Regions from separate parts of the Proteiniclasticum sp. C24MP genome, predicted to be linked through region 3. Evidence: a T-box and tRNA genes for the amino acid it is inferred to sense, from the RefSeq annotation. Region 3 holds a T-box; the other regions hold tRNA genes.
The links. A T-box is a leader RNA that pairs with one kind of tRNA and senses whether it is charged. The one in region 3 lies ahead of serS (serine--tRNA ligase), so its partner is inferred to be a tRNA-Ser.

Region 1: it encodes a tRNA-Ser, which carries the amino acid that the T-box ahead of serS (serine--tRNA ligase) is inferred to sense. The anticodon was not compared.
Region 2: it encodes a tRNA-Ser, which carries the amino acid that the T-box ahead of serS (serine--tRNA ligase) is inferred to sense. The anticodon was not compared.

What each region holds. Positions count from the first base shown of each region.
Region 1 covers NZ_JBINJW010000015.1:36,291-42,618, reverse strand. Annotated here, with positions in the region: gene ACHAL6_RS10675 (carboxylate--amine ligase) at 1-1,122, shown strand, start outside; tRNA gene ACHAL6_RS10670 (tRNA-Ser) at 1,238-1,327, shown strand; RNA gene ffs (signal recognition particle sRNA large type) at 1,331-1,596, shown strand; gene ACHAL6_RS10660 (Na/Pi cotransporter family protein) at 1,663-3,318, opposite strand; gene dnaX (DNA polymerase III subunit gamma/tau) at 3,527-5,203, shown strand; gene ACHAL6_RS10650 (YbaB/EbfC family nucleoid-associated protein) at 5,266-5,598, shown strand; gene recR (recombination mediator RecR) at 5,610-6,209, shown strand.
Region 2 covers NZ_JBINJW010000024.1:25,444-31,771, reverse strand. Annotated here, with positions in the region: gene ACHAL6_RS12920 (AAA family ATPase) at 1-2,877, shown strand, start outside; gene ACHAL6_RS12915 (aldo/keto reductase) at 2,924-3,838, shown strand; tRNA gene ACHAL6_RS12910 (tRNA-Ser) at 3,926-4,016, shown strand; gene ACHAL6_RS12905 (Crp/Fnr family transcriptional regulator) at 4,135-4,830, opposite strand; gene ACHAL6_RS12900 (YfcC family protein) at 4,999-6,328, shown strand, end outside.
Region 3 covers NZ_JBINJW010000019.1:723-6,685, forward strand. Annotated here, with positions in the region: gene ACHAL6_RS11575 (UPF0182 family protein) at 1-2,713, shown strand, start outside; gene ACHAL6_RS11580 (FAD-dependent oxidoreductase) at 2,731-4,116, shown strand; gene ACHAL6_RS11585 (DUF1667 domain-containing protein) at 4,131-4,358, shown strand; T-box leader at 4,391-4,588, shown strand; gene serS (serine--tRNA ligase) at 4,640-5,917, shown strand.

The DNA of each region.
Region 1 (6,328 bases), on a different contig from region 3:
CTTGGAAAAGAGGGCATTCATACGGTGGCCTTGGATTATGCCAGGGAGAATACCTATGGAGCGGATTCGAGATATCTCAAGGAACAGATTATCGTTCCTCATTACAAGAAGAATGAACAGGAACTGCTTCAATTCATGGTGGATTATGCGAAGAAAGAGAAAGAGAAACCTGTGCTTTTCCCCAGTGGAGACCCTTATGTGGAATTCATCGACAGAAATTTCGATGCACTGAAAGAAGGGTATCTTTTCCCCATGGATGTCAAAGGGAAATGGACGGACATCATGATGAAGGATACGCTGGAAAAGCTGGCAGTGAAATACGGTATGCCCATTCCGGAAAGTGTGGAGCTGAACGATCCGGCTATTTTTGAAAAAGTGGAAAGAAGCATCGGTTATCCATGTATCTTAAAGCCTACGGAATCCACCATGTTTGTGGCGAAGTTCCGTGTGAAGAACTTCATTCTGCATAGCAGCGAAGAACTGGAGAAGTACAGAGATACCATAAGAGAAAGCGGACTCGATGGGGTCATTCAGAGAATCATTCCAGGGTTTGATGATCATATGTACACCTACGATGCCTATCTTGACAGGGATTCTGAAGTAACCCACTGGATGACCTGTCAGAAGCATAGGCAGTTTCCCATCAATTTCGGCGCATCCGTTTATACAGAGCAGAGACTGGTTCCGGAGCTTCATGAGATGAGCAGAGAATTCTACAGGAATATCGGATACAAGGGTTTCGGAGAAATAGAGTACAAGAAGGATGAGAAGACCGGAAAATACTACCTCATCGAGATCAATACCAGAACCACGAATCTCAACAGCCTTCTTGAAAAAGCAGGCGTGAATTTTCCTCTCCTGGCTTATAAGGAAATGACCGGAGAGAAGATCGAGAAGGAAAAGAGGACCTATGATACCGGAATCCATTTCAGATATCTTTACGAGGATCTCCTGGCCATCAGAGAGTATGTCCGTGCCGGGCAGCTTACAAAGGGCCAGATCATGAAGTCTCTCTTCAGGCGCAAAGCCCCAGCAATCTGGAGTTTCACCGATCCGAAACCCGCCTTCGGTTTTCTGAAGATGGTCTATGGAAAGGTAAGGAAAAGATCTGGCCGGTCCTGAAGAAAGATTGAAAAAAGTAGGATAAATAATCCTTCATTTAGTGTTGACTTCAGGAAGGTTTTCCTTTAAAATTAACTGTGTTGCTCGTAGATTCAGTTTTACGAGCAGCCTATATGGAGAGGTGGCCGAGTGGTCGAAGGCGCACGCCTGGAAAGTGTGTATCGGGGAAACTCGATCATGGGTTCAAATCCCATCCTCTCCGCCATTACCGTGCTAGACGGGGAGTTAGCGGTGCCCTGTAACCTGCAATCCGCTATAGCAGGGTGTAATCCCTAACCGAGGCTTGAACTTTCAGGGTCTGACCCTTAAAAGTGACGTTGATAAGTGGGTCCCACGCAACGGAAGTCTATGAACCTCGTCAGGACCGGAAGGTAGCAGCGATAAATAGAATTTTTCGTGTGCCGTGGCAAACCTATTTTGAGTTTACTGTTCGGGTAACGCTTGAACGTTTACTGAACGGAGTTAGGTGCACGGTTTTAATTGAATAAGAAGCAATCCTCTGCCTGGTGTCAGGCAGAGGATTTTTTGACTTTTCATATATCATTCCACAGGTGCGGCAATCCCTCTGAGCTCATATCTGCAGAGCTTTTCGATCTTATACAGGTAATCGCTGATGCTTTCCAGTGTGGAGAGCATTTCCAGATAGACCAGAGAAGCATCCAGTGAGCACTCCTCGTTCTCCAGACGATGGACATGATTGATGCTGTAACTCTCCAGTTTGAGATCAGTGGATGCGTGCAGCTCTTCCATTGCAGTGAAATCCGCTTCCCGGTAGCTGCTGAGATTGGAGCAGGTCTTTTCATACATCTCATCCAGAAGCGCACTGATCTCTTTCATCTCATCCAGTGCATCCTGGGTGAAGAACATCTCGTTTTCATATCGCTCTTTCTGAAGGTCCATGAGATGATTTGTGTGATTGGCCATGCGCTCCAGATATTTTGCTCCTTTTATGATGCCAGGCAGCATAATGGACTGAGTTTCGCTGAGATTTCTCTTGGAAAGCGCAATCATGTAGTTGGTCAGGTCCTTCTGCAGGAGAACGACGTTTTTCTCCATGGATCCGACTTCTTTCAGGGCATCCAGATTATTCTCGAGAATGGAGGAAAATGTATTCGCGGCCATGGTCCTGCTGTAGGAGGTTGTCCTTCTGAGCTCTCTGAGAGAAGCTCCGAGGGCAGCCACGGGAGTATCCAGAAGCAGCTTGTCCAGATAGCTTACCTGAACCTTTTCCTTTGACTTCTTCTCTTTAATGATGGTCAGAAGAAGCTTCACGAAGTAGTCGTTGAGAGGAAGGAAGATCAGTGCCACTACGATGTTGAAGATGGTGTGAGAATTGGCAATCTGCAGCTGAATGTTGGTGCTTCCCTGAACAGTCAACGTGAAGTATTCGATGAAGCGTACAAAAAGGTGCAGGAACGGCAGCGCAATGACCACACCGATGACATTATGAAGGGCATGTCCCCAGGCGGTTCGCTTTGCATTGATATTTCCGTTGATGGATGCGATGAGCGCTGTGACGGAGGTTCCGATGTTATCGCCCAGCATGAGGATCACAGCCGTGGTAAGAGAAATGAGTCCGGCGTTTCCAAGAAGTATTACAATGCCCACGGTGGCGGAGCTGCTGTGTACGAGGGCTGTAGTGATTGTCCCGATGAGAATTCCAAGAATGACATTGGATGCATAATGGGAGAAGAAGTACTGAATGGATTCATTCTGCTGCATATAGGGAATCCCTTCATTGAGTATCTTGAGTCCCAGAAGAAGAAAACCGACACCCATGACGGAGTGGCCGGCGTTGATGATTTTAGAACCTTTTCCGATGATTTTCATGATGAAACCTGCAGCGACAATGGGCAGGGACAGCTGAATCAGGTTGAAGCTGAAGCTGAAGGCCATGAACTGTGCAGTGACGGTGGTTCCGATGTTCGCTCCGTATATGATGCCGATGGCCTGGGAGAGTTTCATGATTCCGGAGTTGACAAAGCCTACACTGAGAACGGAGATGGCAGTGGAGCTCTGCACAACCGCAGTGAGAAAGATTCCAGCCAGAAAAGCCTTCCAGAGCTTTCCGGTGAATCTCTCCAGAATCCTTTTCATCATATTTCCGGACATTCTTTCAAGCCCCTCTCCCATCATGTCTACTCCGTACATGAGAAGGGCTGTTCCGCCTACGATACCGAAAATGAATTGAATCATATAGCATCATCCTTTGATAAATCCAGGTGAATAAATTAACAGGTTTATCTACTATCAACATAACACTAACTATCAGAATATTCAATGAAGTTAAGTTTTAACAAATGACTGGAGTTTCTCATGAACTTCATGATAATCCATGAAAAAGAGAGTCAACTCATGTATAATAAAAAGGTAAGAATTTTTAGGAAGCAGGTGAAAAAAAGTCATGGCATATACCGCACTTTACCGTGAATGGAGACCTAGAGTATTTAGTGATGTGATTGGACAGGAACATATCACCACCACACTCATTAATGAAATAAAAGCCAATCGCATTGGCCATGCCTATCTTTTCAGTGGAACCAGAGGAACGGGTAAAACCACCTGCGCCAAGATCATGGCAAAAGCACTGAACTGTGTAGACCTTAAAGACGGAGAACCCTGCAACAAGTGTCACATGTGCGTGAAAATCGATGCGGGGATGTCTCTGGATGTGGTGGAGCAGGATGCTGCCACGAACAACAAGGTGGATGACATCAGAGATCTCATTGATGAAGTCCAGTATCCGCCTCATGAAGGAAAGTATAAGGTATATATCCTGGATGAGGTGCATATGCTCTCTACAGGAGCTGTGAATGCCTTTCTGAAGACACTGGAAGAGCCGCCTGAACACGTGGTGTTCATTCTGGCCACTACAGACCCTCAGAAGCTTCCGGTGACCATTCTTTCCAGATGTCAGCGGTTTGATTTCAAGCGCATCAAATATACGGAGATTGCAAAGCGTTTAAGGCGTATTGCCACGGATAAGGGGATTTATGCGGAAGACCGTTCACTGGATCTCATAGCCCGTATTTCCGACGGCGCCATGAGAGATGCCCTTTCCATCATGGATCAGGCCATCAGCATGGGAGAAGGGAAGCTGGATTACGAAGATATTCTGGATATGCTGGGTCTTTCCGGTCAGGAGAACCTCTTCAGACTTTCAGAAGCGATGCTGGGAAAGAACGTGAAGGAATCCATACGAATCCTTGATGATGTTGTGGATGGAGGAAAAGATCCCTACAGCTTCACAAAGGATCTCATCACCCATTTCAGAAACATTCTGGTCGCGAAGATCATGCCCAACCCCGAAGAGGTCATAGACCTTTCCAAAGAGGATATTGAAGTGATCAGAAGACAGGGGGATATCGCTTCCAATGAAGTGATCACGAGGATCATAAGACTCCTGCAGAAGGCGGAGGAGCAGGCGAAGTTCAGCAAGCAGTCCAGAATCTATCTGGAACTTGCCATCATCAGTCTGACGAAAAATGAGCTGGATGTATCGCAGGAATCTGTTCTTGGACGACTTTCGGTTATTGAAGACTACCTGCGGCGCGGACATGTGGTGCCGAATACCAATGAAGGGCAGAAACAGCAGGTAACCGTTTCGGCTGCTCCGGCGACGGAGAAGAAACCCGAGAGGAAGTCTAAATCCGATGAACTTACTAAGGCTGAAGAGCTGAAAGTCATGAAGAATGCGGTGAAGATCGAGGAAGAAGCTTTCAATGATGACTGCAAGGTGACCCTGGACATGGTGAAGAGAAACTGGAAAGAAATCATGGAAGCCCTCAAAGCCAGAAGGCAGATGATCATTCAGGCTTCCATCATTGTAGGTCAGCCTGTGAAATGCGAACGAGGCGTGATTGAAGTGAGATTCACCAAGGAATACGCATTCAGCAGAAAGAGGCTGGAAAAGAAGGAGAACAAGACTGTTCTGGAAGAAGCGGCAAGCTCCATTTTAGGAGAACCGGTGAAGTTCAGATTCAGCGTGGAGGGCGAACGTGCCCAGCAGGAGGAGGAATCCCCGGCGGAAACCTTTGATGATGCGCTGAAGAAATTCGGTATCGATGTAGTGGATGAGTAGAGTTGCAAGATCAGATGAGTTAGTGTAAATTATAAAAAGATAAATATATGGAGGTATGAATTATGGCAAAAGGATTCCCAGGAATGGGCGGAGGAAATATGAACAACCTGCTGAAGCAGGCGCAGAAGATGCAGAAGGACATGGAAAAGAATCAGAAGGAACTGGAGAACAAGGAATACGAAGCATCAGCAGGTGGTGGAGCAATCACCGTAGTCGTTACCGGAAAGAAGAGACTGCAGAATGTCACCATCAATCCCGATGTAGTGGATCCTGATGATGTGGAAATGCTCCAGGACCTGGTATTGTCCGCTGTGAATGCTGCAATGCAGATGGCAGACGAAGATGCAGAGAAAGTGATGGGTAAGCTGGCTGGAGGAATGCCGGGCTTATTCTAGGAGGAGTATAAATGGATTTTTATCCAGTTGCCATTGAGAAGCTCATCGAGGAATTCGCGAAGCTTCCCAGTATTGGAAACAAGACAGCGCAGAGACTGACACTACATGTACTGAATCTTCCTGAAGATGAGGTCAGAGAATTTGCAGAAGCGCTGATCAAAGCAAGAGGAACCATCAAGTACTGCCAGGTTTGCGGTAATTACACAGAGAAAGACCCGTGTGCCATCTGTGGCAATCCAAACAGAGATCATCATGTGATCTGTGTGGTGGAGCAGCCTAAGGATATCATGGCCATCGAAAGAGTAAGGGATTTCAACGGAGTCTATCATGTGCTCCATGGAAGCATTTCGCCCATGGCAGGAAGAGGGCCGGAAGACATCAAGATCAAAGAGCTTGTCCGAAGAATGTCCGGTGACATCAGAGAAGTCATTGTGGCGACGAACTCCACCATCGAAGGGGAGGCCACTGCGATGTATATCTCCAGAGTGCTGAAACCCCTGGATGTGAAGGTGACACGTATCGCCTCGGGTATGCCTGTGGGAAGCGATCTGGAGTATGCGGACGAAGTGACGTTATCAAAGTCCTTCGAGGGCAGGAAAGAGATTCTTTAAGTATAAAAAAATTGTCATTTAAGAATAAAGTACAGTAAAAAATTTAAACACCCCTTAGAGCGATAAGCAGCATCAACTGCTTCGCTCTTTTTTATTCCCAACCTTTCCCCAACCCTTAC
Region 2 (6,328 bases), on a different contig from region 3:
GGCAGGATCTTCTTTGAACATGAGGGGAAGAACTACCGTCTGGAAAGAACCTTTGGCAGCAGTAATACCACCGATGAGGTGACATTATGGAACGAGGATACTTCCGAAAAGGTGAAGCTTTCCTCCAAATCGGGTCCCGGAGAAGACTTTTTCGGTGTGGGAGAAGAGGCTTTTTCAAGAAGCGTCTTCATCGGACAGGGCGGAACGCTTCTAGGCACTTCCACAAAGAAGGATGAGATTACGGAGAAGCTTTTAAACCTTGTGACCACAGGCAGTGAAGAAGTGAATTATGAGGAAGCGAAGAATCTTCTCCAGAGTCAGGAGGAGACCCTGGTTTCGAAAAGCAGGAAGAACGGACTTCTTGTAAGAGCCGGGCAGCTTCTGGAAGATCTTTCCGAAGAGAAGCGCCAGGCCAGAATCGATGAAGAAGATAAGGCATCTTATCAGAAGAAGGTGGAGGAGAAGGAGGCCCAGTTTCAGAAAGAGGTGGACAAGAAAAAGTCTCTTGATGCGCGCTATGAAGGCTTTTCCCTCTTCGCCAACCTGAAAGAATATCAGGACGCCATAAGCAGGGAGAAGAGAAGAGCTGCGCTTATGGAGGCCCTGGAAGAAACAAAGGAGAAGCTGACCACACCCTTCGGGGACATCGATGGAGCGTTTGTCGTGAAGGGGGAGGAGAAGCGAAAAGCCTATGAGGGACTTCTCTCCGAGGGCAGATATCTGAAAGAGGAGCTTCAGGAATCCGAAGAGCTTCTTGCAAAGCTGACGGAGACTGTGCCTCTGGCGGTATCGGATGAAACCTTCAGGAATGCCTTCCGCATCGATAAGGAAAAAAGAATTGTAAGTGGCGTTCTTTCCGAAAACAGAGACCTTCTGCGCCAGCGCAGAGATGTCTATGAAAAAGAGAAGGAGAGAAAAACCCTCCGGAAAGAGTTTAACGAAGCGAAAAGAAACTTCCAGCTGGAAGATCTGGAACTGTCGAATCTCCAAAAGGATTACGATGCGATTGAGGAAGATTTTGCGGATAAGCGGGAAGCCATGGAGGAACTCACGAAGGAGAAATCAGGTCTAACCAGTAAGGTGGAGAACAAGTCTTCTCATCTGCTGGAGAAGGAAGAGGATCTCCGTACGCTTCAGAAGGAACAGGAAGAGAGAATAAGAGATGCGAGAGAGCAGCTGGAGAAGGCCAGAAAACCGCAGATCTATACAGAAGAGATTCCTGGCGGCAGAGAACTGAGAAAACCTGTGCTTGGCGCTACCATCCTTCTTACAGTCCTTGTGGTCCTTCTTGGGATCCTGGTGGATGAGCTGATCTTTACCGGGCTTCTTGTATCAGCAGTCCTCTTCGTTCTTTCCTTCAAGAAGACGGAGAAGAGAATCGTTCAGAGGGAAAGCATCAATGAGGTGCTCATAAAAGACAGCGAAGAGAGACTGGAGAAAGCCAAAGGAGAATCCATCAGAAAATATGCGGCAGAAGAGGCTGATATCAGGAAACTGAAATCGGAGCTGGAGGAAACAGGCAGAGAGATCAGCCGCCTGGAGGAAAGACTGGCTGCCCTGCAGCCAGGATTCGAGGAAGTGAAGAAGACGCGCACGGAGCTGCGTGAAAAGCTGGACGAGAAGAAGACCCAGGTCACGAGACTCTTTGGCCTCATGGAAGCCTCGGAGACAGCGCTCAAGAGAGCTTCAGCTCTTCTGAAGGACGATGAGGAGCAGGTGAGTGAAGAGGAAATCATGGAGCTGGAAAGAAAGATCAGCCAGCAGGAGGAAAAGCTTCAGGCCCTGAAGAAGGAGCTGGAGGCAATTCTTGAGGCTCACAGCTGTGAGGATCTGGATGCTTTTTCCGGAAAGTATTATGCTTACAAGAACCATCGTGAGCGTCTGGAAAGAAAATCCGAGGAAGTGGAAAACAGCAAAAGAGGCTTCGGGGAATATCTGGAAAAACGCAATGACTCCGAAGAGGAGATCCGGAAACATTTCAGAATCTACAAGGAGCTGGAGACTGTGGAGGAAGCGGATGACATCCTGCGCGCCCTGAGTGAAGTGCTGGCGGAGAAGGAGAGACTGACCCTTCAGCTGGAATCAGCCGAGGAGCATCGAAAGGACATGGAGAGAAGATCCAGCATCCATGAACTGGAAGAGAAGCTCTCTGCAGAGAAGGAGAAGGTGGATGCGCTTTCTCTGGCGGAAGAAACAGACTTCACCGATGAAGAGGAGAAGTCGAGAATCAGAAAGGCGTTGGAGGAACAAGAAGGTATCATCCAGGAGATCCGTGAGGAGATCATCTTCCTGCAGTCCGAAGTGCGGGAAAAATACAGGAGGAAGAAAAACATCAGTCAGATCGAGAATGAGATGGAAGAAGCACGCGCGGAATATGAGGAGATGGAAAGTGACCATGAAGCGCTGAAACTTGCCAGAGAAACCCTCATGGCTTCCTTCAGCAGAATGCAGAGCTCCTTTGGTCCCAGGGTCAATGAAAAGACCCAGAAGATCTTCCAGAGACTCACCGGCGGGAAGTATGAGGAGGTCATGGTGTCTAGGGATCTTGCCATCTCTTTCCAGGACCAGGATTCGAAGAAGATGTATGACTGGGCTTTCCTAAGCGGGGGAACCATCGATCAGGCCTATCTTTCTTTGAGACTCGCCATATCGGATCTGATCATTCAGGAAGAGAAGAGAAGACCCTTATTCCTGGACGATGTGTTCACCCAGTATGATGACAAGAGGGCCAGAGAAGGCCTTCAGTTTCTCCATGAATTCAGCGGAGACCGGGAGGTGCCGGTCCAGAGCGTTCTTTTCACCTGCCATGAGCGAATCCTCAGCTGGGCAGAGAAGCTTCCGGATACGACCATCACAAAGCTGAGCGCTTTTGACTGAAGCTATGGTAAAATAGAAAGAAAAGAAGGAAATGAGGGATGAGAGAATGAGTGATATCTACAACGATTTTCAGCTGAACCCGGTGGGGCTTGGCACCAATGCGGTGGGCAATCCCGGATACAATCCCATCAGCGATGAGGAATCCCATAATATGATTCTGACGGCGCTGGACCTGGGAGTGAACTTTTTCGATACAGCCTATTACTATGGCATGGGTGGTTCCGAGGAAGTCATCGGTGATGTGCTGAAGAAATGCAATGCAAGAAACAAGATCCTTCTTGCAACAAAAGGTGCGCATAGAATGGAAAAGGGAGAGATTGTGGTGGACAACCATCCGGACTTTCTGGTGGATGAGGTCTATAAGTCTCTGAAACGGCTCAAGACCGATTATATCGACATCTACTACATCCACTTCCCTGATGAGAAGACACCGAAGTACGAGGCTGTAGGAGCGCTCCAGAAGCTGAGGGAAAAAGGCATCATCCGTGAAATCGGCGTGTCCAATTTCTCTCTGGAACAGATCGAGGAAGCCAACAGAGACGGATACATCGATGTGGTTCAGGATGAGTACAATCTTCTGGTCAGAGACAAGGAAGAGAAGTTCATTCCGTATCTGAGAAAAAACAACATCGCTTTTATCCCGTATTTTCCTCTTGCTGCAGGCCTTCTGACAGGAAAATACACCCTGGAAACGGAGATTCCGGAAAGAAGAAGAAAGAATCCGAATTTCTCCACCAAATACGAGGAGAACCTGAGAAAGATCGATCTCCTGAGGAGAATGGCAAAAGAAAAGGACTGTGAAGTCTATCAGCTGGTACTGGCCTGGTATCTGGAAACGGACTTCATTGATGCAGTGATTCCAGGAGCGAAGCATGCGGATCAGATCAGAGCCAATCAGAAGACAAGAAAGGTGAAGATCTCAGAGACGGAATTCCAAGAAATCAGTACTATTTTCAGATAGACACAAAAAAGTGCAGTCTTATGTCTGGTAAGATTGCACTTCTCTCTTGTCAAAATACCCTAAAAAAAGGTATACTAGTTCTGTTGTGGAGAGATGTCCGAGAGGTCGAAGGTGAAAGTCTCGAAAACTTTTGTACGCTAACCGCGTACCGAGGGTTCGAATCCCTCTCTCTCCGCCAGAAATGAAAAGCAGCTTCCCTTGTGATGAGGGGAGCTGCTTTTCTTCATGCTGAGCATGAAAATATTTGCCTATCTGAGGTTCGGATTAACTATAAAGATAAGATTACTGGTAAAGTCCTATAAAAGCTTATGATTAATCTGGATTTTCTGATTTAGTACACGCAGTTCGCCAGTCTTGCACAAAGCAGTAATTACTTTACTCACGGTAACCCTATTCATGCCAAGAATAGAAGCCATGTCCTGATGAGAATATTTATGCTTTAGATTGTGCCATTGAGAATCCATCTTGTCAGGATTTTTCTGAGAGGATGCAATGAGAAGCTGAAGTATACGATCGCGTGCAGACATGAAAGTCATATTATTGATTTCATTCACCAAAACACTTCTTTTAATGGTACAACTCTTGATCAGAGATTGAAGAAAGTCAGTTTCTTTGGATAAGATCTCATATGCAGGCCGATCAATCAAATAAACAATGCATTCCTCTTCAGCATACGTAGTATTTTTTGCAGTGGATGTCAGTCTGTTATTGATGAAAAGACCTTCCCGCAAAAACCATCCATTGCTTAAAATGTATAATACTTTTTCGTATCCGAAAGAATCATTCATAACAACTTTGATTTTTCCTGAATAGAGAAATTTAATGGAGTCTATCTGGTCACCTGGAGTGGTGATTATAGTGCCTTTTTTATAGCTCTGCTTTTTGCCATGCTTCATAATAGAATCAATAATTTCCGGATTATCACATGCAGGATAATCCATTATTAATGATTTGCAATTTGAATCCAAATCGTACTTGCCATTATTATTCATCTAAGTTTATCCTCCATGCTTGCTTAATTATATATTATTCTATCACTATTTATGATAAATTGAAGATTATATTTTCATATTTTGTAGTTTTAACTACAATGAAATCAAATTAACTGATAGAAAAGGGGAAATAGTGAGAAAATAAAGAAAAATAAAGGGGGGCCCAATATGCAGAAAACATTCAAATCATTGAGAGGGAAGTTCAAGTTCCCACATACTCTTGTTGTCATTGCAATTATCATTTTTTTCGCAGCACTTCTTACCTGGATTATTCCTGCAGGAGAATATGCCAGGATCACTGATGAGGTGACAGGGAAAACCGTCGTAGATCCCAGTACATACACTAATGTTGAATCGACTCCTGTCAATATTTTTCTGATTCCTTTTTACCTTGTACAAGGACTGATAACCAGAGCAGAGCTGATAGCAACAATCCTTCTATCTGGAGGTGCTTTTCATATTCTGACGAAGAGTGGCGCGATTCATTCCTCTATAGCGAAAGTAGCAAGAAAATTTTCTAATAAGAAAGGGATATTCGTATTTATACTGACGCTGGTCTTTGCACTCATCACTACCGTGAAGAGCGTTAACACATTCATAGCATTTGCACCCATAACGGTTATGATTGCACTTGCTATGGGACTAGATTCCATAGTAGGGGTTGGGGTCATTCTGATTGGTGGTGCAGTAGGATTTTCCACTGGCACACTCAATGTCAGCACAACTTTATTGGCTCAGGAACTGGGTGGATTGCCTCTATATTCGGGTATTGAATATAGAGCCATATCTCTGGTAGTTTTCTTCATCGTTTCTGTCATATATCTGATCCGATATTCCAACAAGATACAGGCGAATCCTGAGCTCAGTCCTATGTATGATTTGGACAAGGAAAGAGAAGAAGGCGTTGCAGATTTGGATTCATTCGGCGAAATGAATACAAGAAAGTGGCTGGTATTGTTAACACTTCTGGGAACACTGGTGGTTATAGTTTACGGTGGTATTAATCTAGGGTGGAAAATCAGTCATAATGGAGCAGCATTCATTTGGTTAGGACTCATATCAGGAATGATTATGGGATATTCTCCGAGTACAATAGCGAAATATTTTGTTGAAGGTGCAAAAAAAATGATTGGTGCAGCCCTAATACTGGGTACAGCAACAGCTGTTTCTCAGGTTATGGGAGATGGAAAGATTCTAGATCCGATTGTTTATGGACTGAACAGTATTCTGGTGACGGTACCAGCATTTCTTCAAGGTTCCTTTATGTATGTTTCTAATATTGTAATCAATGCCCTGATCACATCAGGAAGCGGACAGGCCGCAGTTGTTATGCCGATATTACTTCCAGTTGCGGATATGATTGGAATGACCAGGCAAACAGCAATACTGGCATTTAACTTTGGTGACGGATTCTGTAATTATATTCTACCAACTTCTACAGCGCTGATGGGCATTTTAGGTGTTGCGAATATTCCATATGATAGATGGATGAAATTTA
Region 3 (5,963 bases):
TAATTTCAAGTGGAAAAAACTATTCGGAGGCAAGAAGAATATCTATCTGATCTTCGGAATCATTCTGGTTCTGCTGATCCTTCTTTTCAACTCTACGCATATCATTGCAAATCTGCAATGGTTTGATGAGGTGGGATATACAAGGACATATCTGACCAGAGCACTGGCCATAGCCGGTCTGACCCTTCCGATTTTTCTTGTTTTTTATATTATTTCGATCCTTTACTATAAAAGTATAGCGAAGAAATATGATTCAATATCTTATCCAAAGAAAACCGAAGCGGAGATCAGAACGAGAAACCGCTATGTCTATACCATTTCAGGAATCTTTTTTCTGATCGTCTCCTATGGACTGGCATCAGACTACTGGTATGTGATTCTCCAGTACTTCAACAGTGTGGATTTCAATCAGGTGGATCCTGTCTTCAGTAAGGATATTTCCTTCTATGTATTCAGACTGCCCATGTATCAGTTTCTGGTATCCATGGCCATTTCGGTAGTAGTGCTTCTTGTGCTCCTGACGGTACTGATTTATCTTCTGATTGCCGCAAAGAGTTCCTTCAACAGGCTTAATTTCAGAAACGCGAGAGGGATTCTCCATGTGATCAAAAGCGGGTTCATCCAGTTTGCAGGCAAAGCGCTTGCCATGCTTATTTCTCTGTTCATGGTTCTTCTGGCGCTGAAGTACTACATGGATTCGTATCTTGTGATGTTCAATGAATCTGGTGTCGTCTATGGACCGGGGTATACAGATATCAAGATCAATGTGCCTTTTCTTCGAATCATCGCGCTGCTGTCGGCAGTTTCTGCCATTGTAGTGGCTTACGGAATCTTGAAGAAGAAAATCAATCTCATAGCTTATCCTGTCCTTGGAATCTTCGCCCTTTCCATTATAAGAGTCCTTGCCGTTTTCGCTGTGGAAGCACTTGTGGTCAATCCCAACCAGCTGGAAACAGAACGGCCCTATATTGTAAACAACATCAACATGACAAGACAGGCGTTTGGAATCAATGATGTGGAAATCAGGCAGTTTGAAGCGGATAAGGATATCACGGCTACTGAAATCAATGAGAACAGAGACGTGGTGGACAGCATCAAGATCAATTCCTATCGTCATACGCTTGATTTCATCAAGCAGGCTCAGGTCATCAGAGGCTACTATGACTTCAATGACGTGGATGTGGACAGATATGTCATCAACGGAGAGAAGAAGCAGGTGTTCCTATCTGCAAGAGAAATCGACAGAAATCTCATTTCACCCGATACCTGGCAGAATATGCACTTGTTCTATACCCACGGATACGGTGTGGTCATGTCGGATTCGAGCACAGCCACCTCCCAGGGGCAGCCGGACTTTCTGATGAAGGACATTCCTACCACGAACAACACGGATATTCCAATTGAAAATCCCAGAATCTATTTCGGAGAACTGGTTTCGGATTACGTGATTGTCGGTACGGAATATGATGAATTTGATTATCCCAAAGGCGGAGAGAATGAAACCTATCGTTATACAGGAGATGCGGGCATAAGGCTCAGTTTCCTGAACAGGCTCCTTTACGCCATAGAAGAGAAAGAACCGAAGATTCTCATCTCCTCTCTGATTGATGAGAATTCCAGTATCATAAGAAAAAGAAACATAAGAGAAAGAGTCGTCAGCATAGCACCATTTCTGACCTACGATTCAGATCCTTATCTGGTTGTGGCCAACAGTAAGGTGTACTGGATGATTGATGCCTATACCATAACCGACCGATATCCAAATGCAAGAACCTTCAATGGAATCAATTATGTTCGAAACTCCGTGAAGGTCGTAGTGGATGCCTATACAGGAGATGTGGATTTCTACCTTGCAGATCCCGAGGATCCCATTGCCATAAGCTACAACAGAATATTCGGAGGCCTTTTCAAGGATCTGAACGACATGCCGGAACCTCTGAGAGAACATATCAAATATCCGGAAGATCTTTTCGAGATGCAGACAACTGTCCTTGAACAGTATCATGTGACGGATGCGGGTATTTTCTACAATGGTGAAGATGTGTGGGAAAAATCGAAGGTCACCACCACAAACGATCAGGAAAAAGTGGCTCAGGAACCTTACTCTCTCTTCACCTCCTTTGGGGATGAACAGGGACTGGAACTGGTGTTTACCGAGTACTATACCATCAAAGGAAAAGAGAATATGGTGGCCATCGTCAATGTGAGAATGGAAGGAGATCATTACGGACAGCTGGTGGAATACAAGTTCCCACCGCAGAAGACCGTTTCAAGTCCCTACCTTTTCAGAAACAAGCTGAATCAGGATCCGGAGATTTCAAAGGAGCTGTCACTTCTTGACAGTGGAGGGTCAGCGGTTGAATTCGGAGATATGGTCATTGCACCCATCGAGAACAGTCTTTTATATGTGGTACCGATTTATCTGGTGGCAGAAGGAGAAAACTCCATTCCTGAAATCAAGCGGTACGTACTCTCCAATGATGATAAAATCGTCATCGGAGACACCTTCATGAGCACTCTGGGACAGCTCTTCGACTTCACAGTGGGTGAGGAGCAGGAAGGCCCAGGAGGCGTTGTGGAAGAGAGACTGGCAAGAGAAGCCAACGATCTGTTCGATCAGGCCACTGCAGCACAGAGAGCAGGAGACTGGGCGGAATACGGAAGACTCATGGAGGAGCTGAAACGTGTTCTGGAGTCCATGTTTGATCAGTAGGAGTAGGAGGAATATAGATGGACTATGATGTAATCATCCTTGGAGGCGGCCTTATCGGCTGCTCCATGGCATATGAGTTATGCAAATACAATCTGAATATCGGTGTCATCGAGAAGAATTTCGATATCGCGGAAGATGTGGCACTGTTCAACTCTTCTCTGATTCTGGATGGAAAAGACATCGAGGAAGATCGGGTTTTTGAGCTGATCAGAAGAAGCAATCAGAAACTGGACAGTCTTTCAGAGGAGCTGGATGTTTTCTATGAAAAGGTCCCGTCTTTCACCGTATATCCCAGCGAAAAGGAAGCCGAAAGAATCTACAAAAGAGCACTGGAGAGAAAAATCGAAGGGATCTCTCTGCTCAAGTCAGAGGAAGCCAACAAGATGAATCACAACATCAAACCCCATGAGGGCTATGTGATCTATTCCATGAATACCGGAGTCATCTCACCGTATGACTATGCCACGGCCATGTCTGAAATCGCCTATGATAACGGTGTGAGCTTCAGAGTGGAAGAAGAGGTCCTTGATATTCAGGATCTGCCACGTGGTGGCGTCAAGGTTACAACCAACAAGAACCGCTATACAGCAAGGGTGGTTGTACGAACCACCTTCGGTGATAAGTACACCATTAAGAAGGATTCTGAAGTTGTAGGCGGAGAAGGCATTGTGGAAAATATGCTAGTGGAGAAGGATTTCAGTAATGAAGTGAAGCACATCATCAAGGAATACAAGGACAACGGAGAAGTCATCACTCTTGTACCCACATCAACCAACAAACTGCTGGCAACACTGCAGACAGGGTCTTCCAAAGAGTTCTCTCAGATGAAGAAGGAAGTGGAAAGTGTCATCGGGCCCTTCCCTCCGGAAAGAGTGGATATCATCAATGAAAGCAGATACTGGGCGGAACCCATCATGATCGATGCCGAGTATGAAAAAGACGGATACATCCATATCCAGGCGAAGAACTATGCGGTGGACAATGTATTCTCCGCATTGACCAGTGATGCGGTGGAACTGGTTCTGAAGCAGTTCAAGGCTACTTCGAACAATGATTTCAAAGTGAAGAGAAGAGAATACTACCGTTTCAGAGAAATGAGCGATGAAGAAAGAAACGAGATCATCAAGATTGACCCGAAGTACGGAAAAATGGTCTGTCTCTGCTCCAACGTGACAGAAGGCGAAATTGTGGATTCCATAAGAAGACCCATGGGCGCACGAACTGTTGAAGGGGTAAGAAGAAGAACAGGGACCATCTTCGGCAGATGCCAGGGATCCTACTGCCTGACGAAGGTGATCAGTATCCTTGCCAGAGAGCTTCATAAGAGTCCTCTGGAAATCATGAACGACAAGAAAGACTCTCAGATCATCTTTGCAAGAATCAAGGAATTCGATTCCATTTAAAGGAGAACAGAAGAATGAAAAGCGAGTATTATACCAGTGTCATAAGAATCAAGGGCTCCGAGCATCACGCCATGGTTCCGGTGAAGAGCGATCAGCCCATTGACCGCAGTCACTTTATTGAGATCTCAAAGGTTTTATCCAGAATCTATGTGGGGGTGCCCTTGGACAGAGGAGACATCATCTGCAGCAATATCCTGAATACTGGTGTGAATATCATCGTGACGAAGTCCATTGAGAGTTGACCTTTACAGGACTTAAGGCTATAATAAATTGAAATAAACCGTTGACGAGACTAGTACTAGGATGAGAATCAGAAAGAGAGCAGATGGCTGGTGTGAATCTGCAGTTCAAATTTTAGGAATCCACCTCTGAGGGACTGTAAACGCAGTACGGAGAAGACCGTTATCTTTATGAAGGATGGACCTTTTGTCCATCGAATTAGGGTGGCACCACGAGTTCTATCGTCCCTTCAGGATGATAGGACTCTTTTTTATATATATTTTTACAAGAAGGAGTGAAGCAAATGTTAGACATCAAAAGAATAAGAGAAAACACGGAAGAAATCAAAGCGCTCATGAGCGACAGAGGAGAAAGCATCGATCTATCCGATTTTGATAAAGTAGTCGCTTTAGATGAAGAGAGAAGACTGACTCTTGTGGAGGTTGAGACAGCCAAAGCAAGAAAGAATCAGGTATCAGCAGAGATTCCAAAGAAGAAGAAAGCCGGGGAAGATGTGTCGGAGATCATGGCTGAGATGAAGACACTGGGAGAAACCATCAAGGAGCTGGACAATAAGGTCAGAGATCTGGATGAAAAAATCGAGTACATCATGATGAGACTGCCAAATATTCCTAATGAGAATGTACCAGCAGGAAATACCGATGAAGACAATGTGGAAATCAGAAAGTGGGGAGAACCAAGAAAGTTCGAGTTTGATCCCAAAGCACACTGGGACATCGGTTCAGACCTTGACATTCTGGATTTTGAACGTGCAGGAAAAGTAACAGGTTCAAGATTCACTTTCCTCAAAGGATATGGTTCGAGAATCGAAAGAGCCATCATAAACTACTTCCTGGATACCCACACAGACCACGGATATGAAGAAGTGATGCCACCCTTCATGGTCAATCGTCAGTCCATGACAGGAACAGGACAGCTTCCTAAATTTGAAGAGGATGCCTTCAAGCTGACAGAAGACGACTATTTCCTGATTCCTACAGCGGAAGTGCCAGTGACAAACATGTACAGAAATGAAACCTTCCAGGTGGAGGATCTTCCGGTCAAGCATGTGGCTTACTCTGCCTGCTTCAGGGCAGAGGCGGGTTCTGCAGGAAGAGACACAAGAGGACTCATCAGGCAGCACCAGTTCAACAAGGTGGAGCTTGTGAAGTTCACAATGCCTGAAGATTCCTATGCGGAGCTGGATAAGCTTGTGGAAGATGCGGAAAGAGTACTTCAGGGACTGGGTCTTCCCTACAGAGTCGTCAGAATCTGCAAAGGGGACTTAGGCTTCACAGCTGCTCTGAAGTTCGATATTGAAGTATGGATGCCAAGCTACAACCGTTATGTGGAGATCTCAAGCTGCTCCAATTTCGAGGATTTCCAGTCCAGAAGAATCAACATCAAATACAAGGAAAGCCAGAAGGACAAACCGAAGTTCGTGCATACGCTGAACGGTTCAGGTGTGGCCATCGGAAGAACCGTGGCAGCCATTCTTGAAAACTTCCAGAATGAAGATGGAACCGTAACGATTCCTGAAGCGCTGAGACCTTATCTCAAGGGGGAAGCACTGATCAGATAGACTGAAAAGGTGGAAGAAGGGGGTTGTGTTTTTCCTGACACAACTT